3 regions of the Paenarthrobacter sp. 22069 genome follow, and region 1 is predicted to be linked to each of the others. Evidence: predicted binding sites of a transcription regulator. Region 1 holds the regulator's gene; each other region holds the start of a gene.
What was found. The regulator Rex, encoded in region 1, represses fermentation and respiration genes when NADH is low (regulators of the CRP and FNR family bind a similar motif). The targets are predictions, from matches to a motif close to CTTGTGAANNNNTTCACAAG.
Positions count from the first base shown of each region.

Region 2: araB (ribulokinase) is a predicted target of Rex. The motif match lies at 1,159-1,178, and genes of this name have one in related genera.
Region 3: ACTJK0_RS13325 (glyceraldehyde-3-phosphate dehydrogenase) is a predicted target of Rex. The motif match lies at 3,427-3,446, and genes of this name have one in related genera.

Region 1 is NZ_JBQEQF010000003.1:111,664-117,385, reverse strand. Features, by position in the region: gene resB (cytochrome c biogenesis protein ResB) at 1-584, opposite strand, end outside; gene ACTJK0_RS03340 (cytochrome c biogenesis CcdA family protein) at 584-1,339, opposite strand; gene ACTJK0_RS03335 (TlpA disulfide reductase family protein) at 1,353-1,913, opposite strand; gene ACTJK0_RS03330 (histidine phosphatase family protein) at 1,967-2,647, opposite strand; gene ACTJK0_RS03325 (YceI family protein) at 2,874-3,422, shown strand; gene ACTJK0_RS03320 (hypothetical protein) at 3,631-4,491, shown strand; gene ACTJK0_RS03315 (redox-sensing transcriptional repressor Rex) at 4,566-5,270, opposite strand; gene ACTJK0_RS03310 (glutaredoxin family protein) at 5,281-5,535, opposite strand; gene ACTJK0_RS03305 (HAD family hydrolase) at 5,614-5,722, shown strand, end outside.
Region 2 is NZ_JBQEQF010000016.1:22,151-27,872, forward strand. Features, by position in the region: gene chvE (multiple monosaccharide ABC transporter substrate-binding protein) at 1-1,053, opposite strand, end outside; gene araB (ribulokinase) at 1,322-3,070, shown strand; gene ACTJK0_RS14075 (L-ribulose-5-phosphate 4-epimerase) at 3,067-3,795, shown strand; gene araA (L-arabinose isomerase) at 3,858-5,378, shown strand; gene ACTJK0_RS14085 (LacI family DNA-binding transcriptional regulator) at 5,432-5,722, shown strand, end outside.
Region 3 is NZ_JBQEQF010000014.1:133,681-139,402, reverse strand. Features, by position in the region: gene ACTJK0_RS13350 (Nif3-like dinuclear metal center hexameric protein) at 1-711, shown strand, start outside; gene ACTJK0_RS13345 (zinc ribbon domain-containing protein) at 867-1,604, shown strand; gene ACTJK0_RS13340 (YaaA family protein) at 1,617-2,381, opposite strand; RNA gene rnpB (RNase P RNA component class A) at 2,438-2,820, shown strand; gene ACTJK0_RS13330 (TspO/MBR family protein) at 2,865-3,398, shown strand; gene ACTJK0_RS13325 (glyceraldehyde-3-phosphate dehydrogenase) at 3,662-5,140, shown strand; gene ACTJK0_RS13320 (hypothetical protein) at 5,215-5,424, shown strand; gene ACTJK0_RS13315 (HNH endonuclease family protein) at 5,550-5,722, shown strand, end outside.

The sequences.
Region 1 (5,722 bases):
TTCATGAAGCCGCGCTCGGCACCCAGGGACGGCAGGGCGCCGTCGGCATCCCGCACCTCCACCCGGTAGCCGCGTTTGCGCAGCAGCCCCGCCGCATTGTTGATGGCGTCCGACGCCGGGATCCCGGCGCTGGAGGGAATCACCAGGGTGCCGTATTCGGGCAGCCGCGACAGGCGCTGCGGGGTACGCGGCGGCTGGGAGCGCATGGCCTTGAAGTGGGCGATGGCGCGGGGAACCACGCAGCCGATCAGGGAAATGAACAGCAGCAGGTAGATGGCAGAAAACCACACCGAGGAGTAGACGTCGTAAAGCTGGAGGGAGTCCAGCAGCTTTCCGTAGTCCGGGTGGTCCTTGATGTATTGGGTGACATTGGCCGGATTCGCAGGCCGCTGCGGGAACAGCGAGCCGGGCACGGCGGCGACGGCGAGGAGCAGCAGGAGGAACAGCGCGGTGCGCATGCTCGTCAGCTGTGTCCAGGCCCAGCGCAGCATGCCCTTGGGCCCCAGCACGGGGAGGGCCGCCTGGGCCTTCGCCGCTGCGACAGGGGCGGTTTGCTTCTTCGTTACGTTCACACGCTCGCTCATCAGATCGGCAACTTCACGTCGGTTTGGAACCAGTACTGCAACCCTGTGACCCAGGCACCCCATACGCCGGTGGCCATCAACAGACCCAGCACCACAAGGATCCCCCCGCCGGTCCGCTGGATCGCGAGCCGGTGCCTGCGGAAGAAGGCCATGACGCCCATCCCCCGCCGCAGGGCCAGCGCGATCAGCAGGAACGGAATGCCCAGTCCCAGGCTGTAGACGAAGGCAAGGAAGGCGCCCTTGGCGGCCGAGGAACCGCCGGAGAGGCTCAGCAGCTGAACAGCGGAGTAGGTGGGACCGATGCACGGAGCCCATCCCAGGCCGAAGGTCAGGCCCAGCAACGGCGCGCCCCAGAGCCCGGCGGGCGGCTTGACATGGATTTTCGCGTCCCGCTGCAGCCAGCTGAAGCCGCCCATGAAGACGATGCCCATGACGATCACCAGGACGCCCAGCAGCTGCGTGATCCAGGCGTTCTGGCCGCCGGTTATCAGCGTGCCCAGCTGGCCGAACGCACCGCCGAGCAGGACGAAGATCACGGAGAAGCCAAGGACGAACAGCCCGATTCCGGCCAGCATGCGGCCGCGCTTTTGCTTCTGCAGGTCAACCCCGCTCAGCCCCGTGACGTACCCCAGGTATCCGGGAACCAGGGGAAGGACGCACGGGGAAAGGAAAGACACCAGTCCGGCGAGCAGCGCGACAGGAATGGCCAGCAGGATGGAGCCGCTGAGGATGGCTTCGGCGAAGGGGCTGTTCACGGTGCCGGCCGCCCTACTCAGCCACGGCAGCGGTGATCAGGGCCTTGAGGGTGCCCTTTTCGATCTCGCCGAGGACACGGGAAGCCACCCGCCCCTGCTTGTCCAGGACCAGGGTGGTGGGCACGGCGCCGGGCGGCACGAGGCCTGACACGGACAGCAGGACGGCGCCGTCCTTGTCGTCAAAGCTGGGGTAGGTCAGGTTGAAGGTTTTCTCGAACGCCGCGGCCGTGGGCTTCTCGTCCCGGAGGTTGACGCCGAAGAACTGGACGCCCTGGTCCTTGAACTCCTGGTGCAGCGCTTCGAGGAGTGGTGCTTCCACCCGGCAGGGCGCGCAGGCGGCGAACCAGAAGTTCAGGACGCTCACCTTGCCCTGGAAGTCTGCAGGGGTCACGGCGGTGCCGTCGAAGAGGGCTCCCTGGATCTGCACGGCTTCCTTGCGGTCGCCGGCGGCAAACTCCGTGACCGAGCCATCGCCGGCAACGTAGTTCTTGTTGTCCCCCGCCTTTGCCTGCTTGGCAAGCGCATCCTCCTGGGCGCAGCCGGACAGGCCAAGGGTCAGCGCGGTCAGGGCCATGCCGCCGGCGGCCAGCAGGCCGCGGCGGGAGGGAAGGTTGTTATAGCTCACTGCTAGGCTCCAGGGGTGCTGGCGGCACCGGGAAGAAGGGACGCCGCGGGTTCGTTGTACTCGACCCGCAGCAGCGAGCCGTCGTCAGCGAAAACCAGGGACGTAACGGATGTCAGGGTGCACTCGCGCTTGCGGGGGTCGTGCCAGAGGGGCCGGCCTTCGGCGCTCAGCCGGGCTGCCCAGATAGGCAACTGGTGGCTCACCAGGATGGCCTCCGGACCGCCGGCGCCAAAATCGCCGTCGGCCAGTTCGATGGCCCGAAGCCGCGCATCCCGCGCAGCTTCAGCCATCCTTGCCGCCTGCTGCTTGTAGGGCTCCCCCCAGGACGGCCGCAGCGGGTTAACCAAGTGCGGCCAGTGCCTCGGCCGGCGCAGTTCCGCCTGGGTGACCTTGATGCCCTCGAAGTAGTTTTCGGCCTCGATGATCCGCTGGTCCGTGTGGACCGGCAGGCGCAGGGCTTCCGACGTCGGACGCGCGGTTTCCTGCGCACGCTCCAGCGGGGAGGCGGCCAGGTAGGTGATCCGGGCGCCTCGCGCGGCGCGCTGCCGGAAGTGCTCGGCAAGGGTCCGGGCCATCTCCTGCCCCAGCTCGGAGAGGTGGAATTCGGGAAGCCGCCCGTAGAGCACGCCGTCGGGATTATGGACCTCGCCGTGGCGGAGCAGATGGACAGTGGCTTGGGGCATGTTTACCAGTTTCTCAAAGATGGCGTGCGATCCGAAATCATCGCAGCTGCTTTCTACAAACAGTAGAACTGAAGTTTTTGAAGAAATGTTCCGAAGCCGGGAACAAAAGATGCAAATGCATGTTTATACTGGATGCAGCAAGATGGTTGAGGCTTCAACTGATGAGGCTTCAACCGACAAAGGTTCTACAGCAGAACGACATACACATTTTCAAAGGAGCAACATCATGGCACTTCCCGCAGACGTCACCACCGGCACCTGGACCCTGGACAACTCGCACAGCGAAATCGGCTTCACTGTCCGCCACGCAGGCATCAGCAAGGTCAGGGGCCAGTTCACCGAGGCTGCCGCCACGCTCGATCTCGCAGAGGATGTGGCCGCGTCCCGGATCAGCGCCACCATCAAGACCGCCAGCTTCGACTCCGGCGACGCCAACCGCGACGGCCACGTCAAGGGCGGGGACTTCTTCGACGTGGAGAAGTTCCCGGAGATCTCCTTCGTCTCCAACGGACTGGTGGCCAAGGGCAACAGCTACGAACTCACCGGTGACCTGACCATCAAGGGTGTCACCCGCCCGGTAACCCTGGAAACCGAGTTCAACGGTGTTGCCGTCGACCCCTTCGGCAACACCCGCGCCGGCGTCTCTGCTGAGACCACCATCAGCCGCAAGGACTTCGGCCTTACCTGGAACGCCGTGCTGGAAACCGGCGGCGTGCTGGTCAGCGACAAGGTTGCCATCAACCTGGAACTCGCGTTCATCGCCCCTGCAGCATAATCACCCTTCCCGGGCCTTCCCCGGCACCAGGCCTCCAGGGCTTGGCGCCGGGGTCCCCTGTTTAAGGGCAGCCACCTGCACGGATACCGGACGAATCGCCCACAACGCCGCCCGCCGGGGGTACGGTGGACCTAAGCCATGCTGGGGGGACGGCTGAGGACCGATTCCCGGCAGCCTACCTGGATCCCGACCTGCAGAAGGAACGCCCATGAGTACTCCTCCCGTCCCACCTCCCACACCCCAAGACCCGCATTCCGGCAACGGCCAAACGGGGAATGACCAGGCCGGAACCGGCCAGCCCGGAAGCCAGCAGCCCGGGTCCCAGCCGCGCTACGGCCAAAACGCGCCACAATACGGCCAGAACGCACCGCAGTATGGCCAGAGCCAGCCCCAGTACGGGCAGAACCAGCCGCCGGCGGCGCCTCAATATGGCCAGAACGCGCCCCAGTACGGTTCCCCCTATGGGCAGAATGCGCCGCAGGCTCCGGGCTACGGGCAAGGGGCCGGGCAGTTTGGCCAATCACAGTATGGCCAGTCGCCGTACGGCCAGTCCCCCTACGGCCAGTACCCTTCGGAACAGCCCCAGCCGGCCGGAAGCAACGGCATCCCGCAGCTGGTGAACATCTCGTTCTGGCTGCTGATCGCTTCAGCCGTGATTTTCGTCGTCTCAATGCTTGTCGGCCTGACGCAGCTCGATGATCCCCAGTTCCAGCGGGTTTTCGAGCAGCAGATGGCGGCGGGAGGCGCCTCGGGAGTCACGTATAACGACATCAAGGGCGTCATTGCCGGCACCCTGATCGTGTTTGCGATCATCGGCGCGGCCCTGTACCTGCTGGTGGCCTTCTTCGTCCGCAAGGGCAAGAACTGGGCCAGGATCCTGGGAACGGTGTTTGCGGCCTTGTCCGTGCTAGGCCTGTTCGGGGTTCCAAGCTTCGGAACGATCGGGAGCGTCCTGGGCATCGCCGCCATTGTGCTGCTGTATCTGCCGGCGGCTGCGCCGTATTTCCGTAAGCAGCAGCCCTTCGCCAACCCGTATTCCGGCGGCTTCGGCAACCCCTACGGTCGGTAACCGGCACCTCTGCCGGTAGACAGGCGGCCCGGGAAGCAGCAATGCTTCCCGGGCCGTTTACGTTTAACCCGCGGCTAGGCCGTCTGCCCTGGTGCCTGGGCGCGCTGGGCGTGGTAGGCCAGGATCTGCAGTTCGGTGGCCATATCCACCTTGCGCAGGTTGACCCCCTCGGGAACCTGCAGCATGACGGGAGCGAAGCTCAGGACGCTGCGTACGCCGGCCGCCACTACCCGGTCGCAGACCCCCTGGGCCACTGCCGCCGGCAGGGCCAGCACCACCATGTTGGCTCCGGTGCGGTGCAGGACTGTTTCGAGGTCGGCGACGTCGCTGACGCGCAGCCACCCCACCTCATTACCCACCACCATCTGGTCGGCGTCGAAAATCGCCACGACGTCGAAGCCCCGGGATTCGAAGCCGCCGTACCGTGCCAGCGCCTTGCCCAGGTTTCCGGCGCCGACGATGGCCACTTTCCAGTCATGGGTCAGCCCCAGGGCGGCGGCGATGTGCCTGCTGAGGTACTGAACCTCGTAGCCCACTCCCCTGGTGCCGTAGGACCCCACGTGCGAGAGGTCCTTGCGGAGCGTTGATGAACTGACGCCGGAGGCTTCCGCCAGGGATTCGGAGGAGACCCGCTCGACGCCCTCGGCCAGGAGGGTGTTCAGGGCCCGGAGGTAGAGCGTCAGCCGGGCCACGGCGGCAGGCGGGATCTGCTTGGCCGCAGTGCCCGCGGCATCCGGAAAGCCGGGCACGGGCTGGGACGTGGAATCCAAGGACGTCACTGGCGCTCCCCTACCGGGCCATGGCGCGCTGCAGCACGCGTTCCAGCCGGGCCTCGTCGATCTTCCAGAAGTCTCGCTGCACGCCGTCCACCAGCACCACCGGGATCTCTTCGGCGTAGCGTTCACGAAGTTCGGGCTGGTTGTCCACCAACTCTTCGCTCCACGTAAGGCCCAGGGCGGCCGTAACCCGCCCGACGGCGTCGCGCGCCTCCTCGCAAAGGTGGCAGTCAGCTTTGGTGACCAGGACGACGCGCGGTGTAGCCATGGCTTAACGGTATCGCCGTTCGCGGCGTGCGGGTGACGCCGACGGCGGCGGGCCACCTAATTGACTAGACTCGGGACCATGCCCGAGGAGAAATATGTCGCCGTAGTCACGCGGCCGGCCGTTGCGCCGCAGCCCGCTGAGGCGGCGTTCTTCGACGTGGACAACACGCTGATGCGGGGCGCCAGCC
Region 2 (5,722 bases), on a different contig from region 1:
GGACTTCAGCAGGAAGGCCGGAACAACTTTGACCTTGTTGTTGTAGGTCTTGGTGTCATTGGTTTCCGGTTCCTGGCCCTTGAGGACAGCGTCAACCATCTTGACCGCCTGCGCGCCGAGCTGGCGCGTGTCCTTGAAGATGGTTGAGTACTGCTCGCCGGCGATGATGGACTTGACGGAGCCCTTCTCAGCATCCTGGCCAGTGACCACGGGCAGGCTTCCCTTGGCGTAGCCGCCGGTGCTGGTGAGGGCCGAGATAATGCCGATGGACAGGCCGTCGTACGGGGAGAGCACACCGTTCAGCTTGGTGCCGGAGCTGTAGGCGGAGGTGATGATGTCCTCCATGCGCTTCTGCGCCACGGGTGCCTGCCACCGCAGGATTGCGGCCTGCTCAAACTTGGTCTGGCCGCTGGGGACCTTCAGGGTGCCGGCATCCATGAACGGCTTCAGGGTGTCCATGGCGCCGGTCCAGAAGAAGTTGGCGTTGTTGTCGTCGGGGCTGCCGGCGAAAAGTTCGACGTTGAAGGGGCCCTTGCCCTCCACCTTCTTGCCGCTGGCATCGAGGAGGCCCAGGCCGGTCAGCAGCGACGTGGCCTGCTGGACACCCACCGTGTAGTTGTCGAAGGTGGTGTAGTAGTCCACGTTCGCCGTGCCGTTGATGAGGCGGTCGTATGCGATGACCTTGACGTTCTGCTCCTTGGCCTTGGCCAGGACGTCGGTCAGGGTGGTGCCGTCGATGGCGGCGATGATCAGGGCCTTGGCGCCCTTGGTCAGCATGTTCTCAATCTGCGACACCTGGGTGGGGATGTCGTCGTTGGCGAACTGGAGGTCAGTCTTGTACCCGAGGTCCTTCAGGGACTTTTCCACGTTGGCGCCGTCGGCAATCCAGCGCTCGGACGTCTGCGTGGGCATCGAGATGCCAACCAGTGAATCGCTTGGCTTCGCCGTACCGCTGGACTCACTGGCTCCGCCGCGGGCGCCGCAACCGGTGGCGCCCACCGTCAGGGCGAGGACAAGGGCCACCGCGCCCATGAGTTTTTTGATTCTCACCATAATCTCCTTCCGCGGCAGCACTGCCGCGAAGTGTTGTTGGACCTGAAAGCAGCGATGCTCGTGGTCCTGGCCACATGGTTGATGTGTCGGTTCAATATAGACTGATTTGTGAACGCTAACAAGAGCAGGCTCCCAGAATGTTCCAAACTGTTGCAGGTTCATTGACTTCTTTGTTGTTAGCGTTCACACTTACTGCAGCACTTAGCTTGACCCCGACCCCTACAACCCCGGTAATGAGGCCGTTGCCTCCCGGGACGGAGGCAACCACATGCCAGACGCGTTGTTCACTTCCAGCTCCGAGCCCCGCCCCGACCATTGCGTCATCGGGGTGGACTACGGAACCCTTTCAGGCCGTGCCGTAGTGGTTCGGGTCCGTGACGGCAAGGAACTCGGCAGCGCCGTCCATGAGTATCCCCACGCCGTGGTGACCGGTTCACTGCCGCGGGACGTGGCGGGCGACGACGGCGCACGGCTTCCCGGGGAGTGGGCGCTTCAGGTTCCCAACGACTACCGGGAGGTCCTGCGCACCGCAGTCCCCGCCGCGGTGGCCGACGCAGGGATCGACCCGGCCGCCGTCGTCGGAATTGCCACCGACTTCACCGCGTGCACCATGGTGCCCGTAAAAGCCGACGGTACGCCGCTGAACGAAGTGGCTGGGTTCGGGAACCGGCCGCACGCCTATGTGAAGCTGTGGCGCCACCATGCCGCCCAGGGGCAGGCCGACCGGATCAACCGGCTCGCCGCCGAACGGGGCGAGGACTGGCTTCCGCGCTACGGAGGTCTGATTTCCTCGGAGTGGGAGTTCGCCAAGGGGCTGCAGCTGCTGGAGGAAGACCCCGAGGCCTACGCCGAGATGGACCACTGGGTGGAGGCTGCGGACTGGATCGTCTGGCAGCTCTGCGGCCGGTACGTCCGGAACGCCTGCACCGCCGGCTACAAGGGCATCTACCAGGACGGCCGGTATCCGTCGGAGGATTTCCTGGCGGCCCTGAACCCCGACTTCAAGGACTTTGTCAGCTCCAAGCTGGAGCACACCATCGGTCGGTTGGGCGATGCCGCCGGCAGCCTCACGGCGGAGGCCGCGGCCTGGACGGGGCTGCCTGAGGGCATCGCCGTGGCGGTGGGAAACGTTGATGCGCATGTGACTGCCCCCGCGGCGAAGGCTGTGGACGCCGGCCAGCTGGTGGCCATCATGGGCACCTCCACCTGCCATGTCATGAACGGCACTGAGCTGCGCGAAGTGCCGGGAATGTGCGGGGCCGTGGACGGCGGCATCGTGCCGGGAATGTGGGGCTACGAGGCCGGCCAGTCAGGGGTGGGGGACATCTTCGGCTGGTTCACCAAGTACGGGGTCCCGCCCGAATACCACCAGGCGGCCAGGGAGGCCGGACTGGGGATCCACGAGTACCTGACCGAACTGGCATCCCGGCAGGCGATTGGGGAACACGGGCTCATCGCCCTGGACTGGCACTCGGGGAACCGCTCGGTCCTGGTGGACCATGAGCTTTCGGGCATCGTGGTGGGCCAGACCCTGGCCACCCGGCCCGAGGACACCTACCGTGCGCTGCTGGAAGCCACCGCGTTCGGGACCCGCACCATCGTGGACGCCTTCCGCGAAGCCGGTGTGCCGGTCAAGGAATTCATCGTGGCCGGCGGCCTGCTCAAGAACAGGCTCCTGATGCAGATCTATGCGGACGCCACCGGTTTGCAGCTCTCTACCATCGGCTCGGAGCAGGGCCCGGCCCTGGGATCGGCGATCCACGCCGCCGTGGCCGCCGGTGAATATGCGGACATCCGCGAAGCCGCCGCAGCCATGGGTGCCGAGCCCGGCGAGGTTTATACCCCTATCCCGGAAAACGTGGCCGCCTATGAGGAACTGTTCCAGGAGTACAAGGCCCTGCACGACTACTTCGGCCGCGGCGGCAATGACATGATGCACCGGCTCAAGGCCATTCAGCGACGGGCGTCCGGCTCGCTCCTGGGTTCCGGCCAGTCTGCCGTGGAGGTGTCCGCATGAGCGCCGGAACCGGAGCTGAAACGGTCATCCTGGAAACCATTGCAAGGATCCGCGCGGAAGTGTGTGCGCTGCACGCCGAGCTGACCCGGTACGAACTGGTGGTGTGGACCGCGGGCAACGTCTCTGCCCGGGTGCCGGGCACCGACCTCATGGTCATCAAGCCCTCCGGAGTCTCCTATCAGGACCTGACTGCGGAGCAGATGATCGTGACCGACCTGCACGGCACCCCCGTCCGGGGCACCAACCTTGGTGGAGGCGGGACCGTCGACTGGGGGAATCCGCCGCTGTCGCCGTCGTCCGATACCGCCGCGCATGCCTACGTCTACCGGCACATGCCCGAGGTGGGCGGGGTGGTGCACACGCACTCCACCTATGCCACGGCGTGGGCGGCCCGGGGGGAGGCGATCCCTTGCGTGCTGACCATGATGGGGGACGAGTTCGGCGGCGAGATTCCGGTGGGCCCTTTCGCGCTGATCGGCGACGACTCGATTGGGCACGGGATCGTGGAGACGCTGAAGAACTCCAATTCGCCGGCGGTCCTGATGCAGAACCACGGTCCGTTCACCATCGGCAAGGACGCCCGGTCCGCGGTGAAAGCCGCCGTGATGTGCGAGGAAGTGGCGCGCACCGTCCACATTTCCCGGCAACTGGGTGACCCGCTGCCCATGTCCCAGGACTCCATCGACTCCCTTTACGCCCGCTACCAGAACGTCTACGGCCAATAAAAAGCACAGGCAGCTAGAAGACACAGGCCAATAACCGGCCCCCGAAACTTTCCAGGAGAATCATGAGTACCGCAGCAAACACCTCCCTCGACGGCTACGAGGTCTGGTTCCTTACCGGCAGCCAGCACCTTTATGGTGAGGAGGTCCTCAAGCAGGTGGCCGCGCAGTCACAGGAGATCGCGAACCAGCTCAATGCGTCCTCCGCGGTTCCGGTCAAGATCGTGTGGAAGCCGGTCCTGACCGACTCGGATGCCATCCGCCGCACCGCTCTGGAGGCCAACGCGGATGACTCGGTCATCGGCGTGACCGCGTGGATGCACACGTTCAGTCCGGCGAAGATGTGGATCTCGGGCCTGGACCTGCTGCGCAAGCCGTTGCTGCACCTGCACACCCAGGCCAACCGCGACCTGCCGTGGGCGGACATCGACTTCGATTTCATGAACCTGAACCAGGCCGCGCACGGTGACCGCGAGTTCGGATACATCCAGTCCCGCCTCGGCATCGCCCGGAAGACCGTCGTCGGGCACGTCTCCAACCCCGAGGTTGCACGCCAGGTCGGGTCCTGGCAGCGGGCCGCCGCAGGGTGGGCCGCCATCCGCACCCTGAAACTGACCCGCTTCGGCGACAACATGCGCAACGTGGCCGTCACCGAGGGCGACAAGACAGAGGCCGAGCTGCGCTTCGGCGTCGCGGTCAACACCTGGTCCGTCAACGAGCTCGCCGACGCCGTGCACGGCGCGGCGGAGGCCGACGTCGATGCCCTGGTGGCCGAGTACGAGGACCTGTACGACGTGGTGCCGGAGCTCCGCGCAGGCGCGGCCCGGCACGACTCCCTGCGCTACGGCGCCCGGATCGAACTGGGCCTGCGGTCCTTCCTCGAAGGGAACGGCTCCGCCGCGTTCACCACGTCCTTCGAGGACCTCGGCGCGCTCCGGCAGCTTCCCGGCCTGGCCGTGCAGCGGCTCATGGCCGCCGGGTACGGGTTCGGCGCCGAGGGCGACTGGAAGACCGCCATCCTGGTCCGCGCCGCGAAGGTGATGGGTGCCGGCCTGCCCGGCGGCGCCTCCCTGATGGAGGACTACACCTACCACCTGGAACCCGGGTCTGAGAAGATCCTCGGCGCGCACATGCTCGAAGTCTGCCCGTCCCTCACGGCAGCGAAGCCGCGGCTGGAAATCCACCCGCTGGGCATCGGAGGCAAGGAAGACCCGGTCCGGCTGGTGTTCGACGCCGATGCCTCCCCGGGTGTCGTGGTCGCCCTGTCCGACATGCGGGACCGTTTCCGCCTGGTGGCCAACGCCGTCGACGTCGTCCCCCTGGACCAGCCGCTGCCCAACCTGCCCGTGGCCCGCGCCCTGTGGGAGCCGAAACCGGACTTCGCCACCTCCGCCGCCGCCTGGCTCACCGCCGGCGCCGCCCACCACACTGTGCTCTCCACCCAGGTGGGCATGGACGTGTTCGAGGACTTCGCCGAGATCGCCAAGACGGAACTGCTCACCATCGACGAAGGCACCACCATCCGCCAGTTCAAGAAGGACCTGAACTGGAACGCTGCCTACTACAAACTGGCCGGCGGCATCTGACCCGTGGCGCGGCTGAGGACGGGGCGCCCGCGGCGGCCACGGGAAAGACCCCTGTGACCCCTGGCGGGCAGCGCCGGCTGCCGAGGCTTGAGGACGTGGCAGGGCTGGCCGGGGTCTCGCACCAGACGGTATCCCGGGTGGTCAACCGGCATCCCAACGTCAGCCCGACCACCCGGGAAAGGGTGGAAGCGGCGATCCTGGAGCTGGGGTACCGCCGCAACACCGCAGCCAGGAGCCTGGTTACCCGGCGCTCGCAGACCATCGGAGTCCTGGGCAGCGAGCTCTCGCACTACGGTCCCGCCAATACGCTGCTGGGGGTGGAACGCGCTGCACGGGACGCGGGC
Region 3 (5,722 bases), on a different contig from region 1:
TTTGCGGTGGACCCCACGCTGGAGGTCATTGACGAAGCCGTTGAGTGGGGGGCCGAACTGCTCATCACCCACCACCCCCTACTGCTCAAAGGTGTTACGTCCGTCGCGGCCACCACGGCGAAAGGCCGGGCAGTCCACCGGCTTATCGAGGCGGGCACGGCACTGCTGACCGTCCACACCAACGGCGACTCCGCCGTCGGAGGTGTTTCCGATGTCCTGGCCGATGCCCTTGGCCTCCAGGACGTCGCTCCGCTGTCCCTGGCAGCCAACGGGCTGCCGGAGGAAGGCATCGGGCGTGTCGGCGACCTTGCCGACGCCATGAGCCTGGGCGACTTTGCCGCCCGGGTATTCGGGATCCTGCCGTCGGTTGCCGGGGGAGTCCGGGTATCCGGCGACAAGGACGGACTGGTGCGGCGCATAGCAGTGTGCGGAGGTGCCGGCGACTCCCTCTTCGACGAGGTGCGGGCCACCAACGCCGATGTCTACGTCACGGCTGACCTCCGCCACCATCCGGCCTCCGAGGCCCGCGAGGCCGCATTGAACGGGCGCCCCTACCTGGTTGACGTCTCGCATTTCGCGAGCGAATGGCTCTGGCTGCCGGCCGCGGCTGCAGCACTCGGCAACGTGCTGGCAGACCAGGGCCATGACGTGGAGATCCGGGTCAGCACCACCAACAGCGATCCGTGGGACTTCATCCTGACTCCGGGCTGACTCCCACGCCCGGTCCGGACTCGCCCGGTCCGGGCATGGGGCAGGCCCCCACATGCCTCCCGTCCGGGCACGGCCGGCAGGGCCAGGCGCTAGAGTCTAGGAAGCGCCGGTTCGGTGCCCGGCCCACGGCCGGTAGGTATCAAGCGGAGGTAACAGTGGCCAAGGCAGCACCGGCGGAACAGTTGAAATTGCTCGAACTGCAGGGCCTGGACGCCAAGCTCAAATCCCTGGCCACCCGCCGCCGCTCGCTGGAAAACGACCCCCGCATCAAGGACCTTGAGGCCGCGCTGTCCGTAGCGAACGGGGAACTGGGCGCAGCAAAGGTGGCCGTGCACGACGCCGAAGCCGCGCTGAAGCGGGCGGAGGCCGACGTCGAGCAGGTCGCCTCACGGATCGAACGCGACGAAGCCCGGCTCAACAGCGGCACCGGACTGTCCAAAGACCTGGTGGCTCTGCAGAAGGACATTGCCTCGCTCAACAAGCGGCGCTCGGACTTGGAGGATGTGGAGCTCGAAGTCCTGGAGCAGCTGGACACGCTGCGGGCGCGGCAGGCGGCGCAGCAGCAGATCGTTGACGACATCCAGGGTTCCTTCGGCACCATCAGGGCCGAACTGGATGCGGCGCTGGCAGAGGTGGAAACGGAAGCCTCCGGGCTGCGGGCCCAGCGGAGCGAATTCGCAGCAGGGCTGGATGGCGGCCTGCTCAGCGTCTACGAAAAAACCCTGGCCCGGCGGGGTGTGGGCGCGGCACGGCTCTTCCACGGCACCTCCGAAGCCTCCGGCATGAGGCTCAGCCCGGGCGACCTCGCTGAAATCAAGGCGGCCGCGCCCGAGGACATTGTTTTCTGCCCCGACTCCGGAGCCATCCTGGTCCGCTCCGACGAGTGGTCCTGACTGCCGGGGCAATCAGCCAGGCAGGATGATGTTCAGGGCATGCGGCTTCCGGGCCATGGCCGGTACCAGCTCCGCGTCCCACTTTTCGCGGGCGGCCTTCAGGAGGTCCGACGGCGTCTCCGGGGCTTTTCCGCGCCGCGTCAGCAGGTGGCGCGCCAGTTCGCCCCGGGTGTGCTTGGCGAAATGGCTCACCACCTTGCGGACGCCGCCTGCCTCCGTGAAGACATTGACCGACACGGTCTGGCCGGGCGGCGGCGCCCACGCGGCGGCATAGGTGCTGGACCGGCAGTCCACCAGCAGGTGGTCCTCGGCCGCGGGACCCAGCGTTTCGCCGAGCTGCGCCTTCCAAAATGGAGCCAGCCGGCCGACGTCGGGCAGTGCCGCGGCCATGGACAGCCGGTAGGCCGGCACACGGTCGGCGAAGCGAAGGGCGCCCCACAGGGCCGAAACCACCAGCACTGACGCGTCCGCCTTGCGCCGCTGCGCCGGCGTCAGGCTCCGGTAGCCGAGGGCGTCGTACAGGACGCCCGAGTAGATGCTGTGTGCGGGGGCGGCAGGCTCGGCGTGCAGCCGGGTATTGCGTTCGACGTCGTCACGCAGCGAGGCGCCGACCCCCAGCAGGGCGAGGGCGTCCTGGTGGGCGCTGGCCGTCCCCAGGGCTTCCAGGACTTTGGCGCGGTACGGGTTGAGTTCCGGAAAGCCCAGGGAGGACCAGTCGACGGCGGGTCCGCTGAGGGCGGGCGTCTTGCCTTCGGAGGGGGGAAGCAGAATCAGCACCGTCCGATCCTACCGGCGACAAAAGCGGCGGCCTGCCCCGGTAGACTGGACGCGGATGGGACAGCCAGACGGCCGCGCGTCACGCAAGTGGCTCGAGGAACGTCCGGGCTCCGCAGGGCAGGGTGGTGGGTAACACCCACTCGGGGTAACCCGCAGGCCAGTGCCACAGAAAACAGACCGCCTGCAGTTCCGGTTCCGGCCGGGGCAGGTAAGGGTGAAACGGTGGTGTAAGAGACCACCAGCTTCCCGGGTGACCGGGAAGGCTAGGTAAACCCCACCCGGAGCAAGGCCAGACAGGACACGTTCGAGGGCTGCCCGCCCGAGTGTCCGGGTAGGCCGCTGGAGGGTGCCGGCAACGGTACTCGTAGATGGATGGCCGTCGCTCCCTTTCCGGTAACGGCAGGGAGAACAGAACCCGGCGTACCGGCTGTCCCATCCACACCCCCCGTTTGACCCCGGGCTTTGTGTTGGCGATGCTGTACCGTGCCCGTAATTCCTGACACGCATCCAGCATCCCCCAACGGCCTCCCCGGGCTACGTTCCCAGATCATTGCCCTCGCCGGATTCCTGGCGCTGTCTGCTGTGGCCTGGGCCCTCGCCTCGGTTCCCATCATCCTGAACTCGAACGGCTGGTACGCCAGCTCGGAGAGAGCCCCCTGGATGCCGCCGTCGTGGATGTTCCGGACCACCTGGATGCTGCTCTACGCCGGCGTGGCCGTTGCGGCCTGGCGGGTGTGGCGCAAAGGCGGACTGACGGGCGGCGCCCGTGCCGGCTACGTGGTCCAGCTGCTGCTCAACACGGCATGGCCGGTGGCCTTCTTCGGCATGTACCCCATGCTCGGCACGGCGGCCCTCTGGGCTGCGTTCCTGGTTATCTGTGTCCTGGCGGCAACCCTGGCATTCCTCATTCTGCGGTTCGGGCCCGTGGACGCCGCCGCCGGGATCCTGGTGCTGCCCTACTTCTCCTGGCTCGTCTTCTCCGGCAGCCTGAACCTCTATTCGGCCCTCCATAACTGAGGAACGCCCACCTCCGGGCACGGGCGCACGTGTGAGTGATTTCACGCAACACAAATGTGTTCCCTGCACCGGGCCAAATTAGAATGGATTCCGGACGCAGGAGTTCTACCGCCGAAAGTTGCGTCCGCAACCGGCGGTTTTTCTTTGCACGCGATCCAGGTGCCTGGGGGCCATCCCTGCAGGCGCCGGTGCCCCTGGACATCATCAGGTGGCCTACATCTGTGTACGACGACGTACACGGCTGAACCGAGGAAGGTATTTCTGTGAGCCAGACGTCTGATTCTTGTCTTGATACGTGGATGGGCCGGGAGGCCCTCGCCGAGGCCATGATCCCGGTGATCGGCAGGCTGTACCGCGATAACAACGTGGTGACCAGCATCCACGGCCGGAGCCTGATCAACAAGTCCACCATGAACATCCTGAAGGCGCACCGCTTCGCGCGCAGGATGAGCAAGGACGAACTGCTCCTGGAGGAAACGGCGCCCCTGCTCAACACGCTGGCCGGACTCGAACTCGGTGCGGCCGCCATCGACATCGCCCGGCTGAACCAGAAGTTCAAGGAAGAGGGCAACGGCGCCACCCTTGAAGAGTTCCTCCGCGACGAGCTCGCCGAGATCGTGGGCAAGCGGGGCGGCGACGACCGCACCAGCACGGACGTTGTGCTCTACGGTTTTGGCCGCATCGGCCGGCTCCTGGCACGCCTCCTCATCGAAAAGGCCGGTGGCGGCCACGGCCTGCGCCTGCGCGCCATTGTGGTGCGCCGCGGCTCCGACAACGATCTGTCAAAGCGTGCCAGCCTGCTGCGCCGCGACTCCGTCCACGGCTCCTTCGAAGGCACCATCCGCATCGACGAGGCCGCCAACACCATCACGGCCAACGGCGTGCAGATCCAGGTCATCTACTCGAACGACCCCGCCACCATCGACTACACCGCCTACGGCATCAAGGACGCCCTCGTGGTGGACAACACCGGCCGCTGGCGCGATGCCGAAGGCCTGTCCCAGCACCTGCAGAGCAAGGGCGTGGCACGGGTCCTGCTGACCGCACCGGGCAAGGGCGAGCTGAAGAACATCGTCCACGGCATCAACCAGCGGGACATCACCGATTCGGACCGCATCGTGTCCGCAGCGTCCTGCACCACCAACGCCATCACCCCGGTCCTGAAGGCCATCAACGACAAGTTCGGCGTGGTGCACGGCCACGTGGAAACCGTCCACTCCTTCACCAACGACCAGAACCTGATCGACAACTTCCACAAGGGTGACCGCCGCGGCCGGTCCGCCGCCCTGAACATGGTCATCACCGAAACCGGCGCCGCCAAGGCAGTTGCCAAGGCCCTGCCCGAACTCCTGGGCAAGCTCACCGGCAGCTCGATCCGCGTCCCCACTCCGGACGTGTCGCTGGCCATCCTGAACCTCACCCTCGAAAACGGCACCACCAAGGACGAGGTCAACAACTACCTCCGCGAAATGTCGCTGCACTCGGACCTGCGCAAGCAGATCGACTACATCGATTCGCCCGAGGTCGTGTCCACCGACTTCGTGGGCTCCCGCCGCGCCGGCATCGTAGACGGGCTGGCCACGGTCTCCACCGACAAGAACCTGGTCCTTTACGTGTGGTACGACAACGAGTTCGGCTACAGCTGCCAGGTGGTGCGCGTCATGGAGGAGATGGCCGGTGTGAACCCGCCGTCCTTCCCTGCCAAGGAAAGTGCCGCGGCACTCGCCGCGATTGCCGTCTGACCGGTTCCGACACGTTCGGGGAATTCCCGGCTGGTTCTCTGGAATCAGCCGGGAATCGGTACCAGACTTGTGGCATGGACAACGAATCGACACTTCAGCACGAAACCACCCTCGAACACGCCCTCGACGTGGCGAAAGCCAACCACAAGGAAGCGGTGCGGTTGCTTGAGCACGCCCGTGCGGCACACAAGACTGGCGATGTCAGTGAGGACCGCGTCCGCCAGCTTGAGGGGCTGCTGGCCATAGCCGAGGAAGACCTGCGACGGGTAGCCAGGGAGCAATAAGCCAAGGTTCAGCCCCGGCCGTGTGACCCATTACTCGTCCTCAACAGTGTGGATATCAGCGGCCGGGGCATCCCTTTGTCCTAGGCTCTTGGGGTGCCCGACATTCCCCTTCCGGCGTCAGCCCCATGACCATCAAGTGGTCCGCCTACCGCCGCAGCCGGCGCCGTTCCCGGCAGGCCTGGGCGCTCCTCGGCACGGCTGCCGCGGGCATCCTTGCCGTTCTCTTTTGGTTTTTCACCTCCGGCCAGTTTGGCGCAGCAGGCGCCCAGCCGGATGGACCAACAGAAGCGCCCGTTTT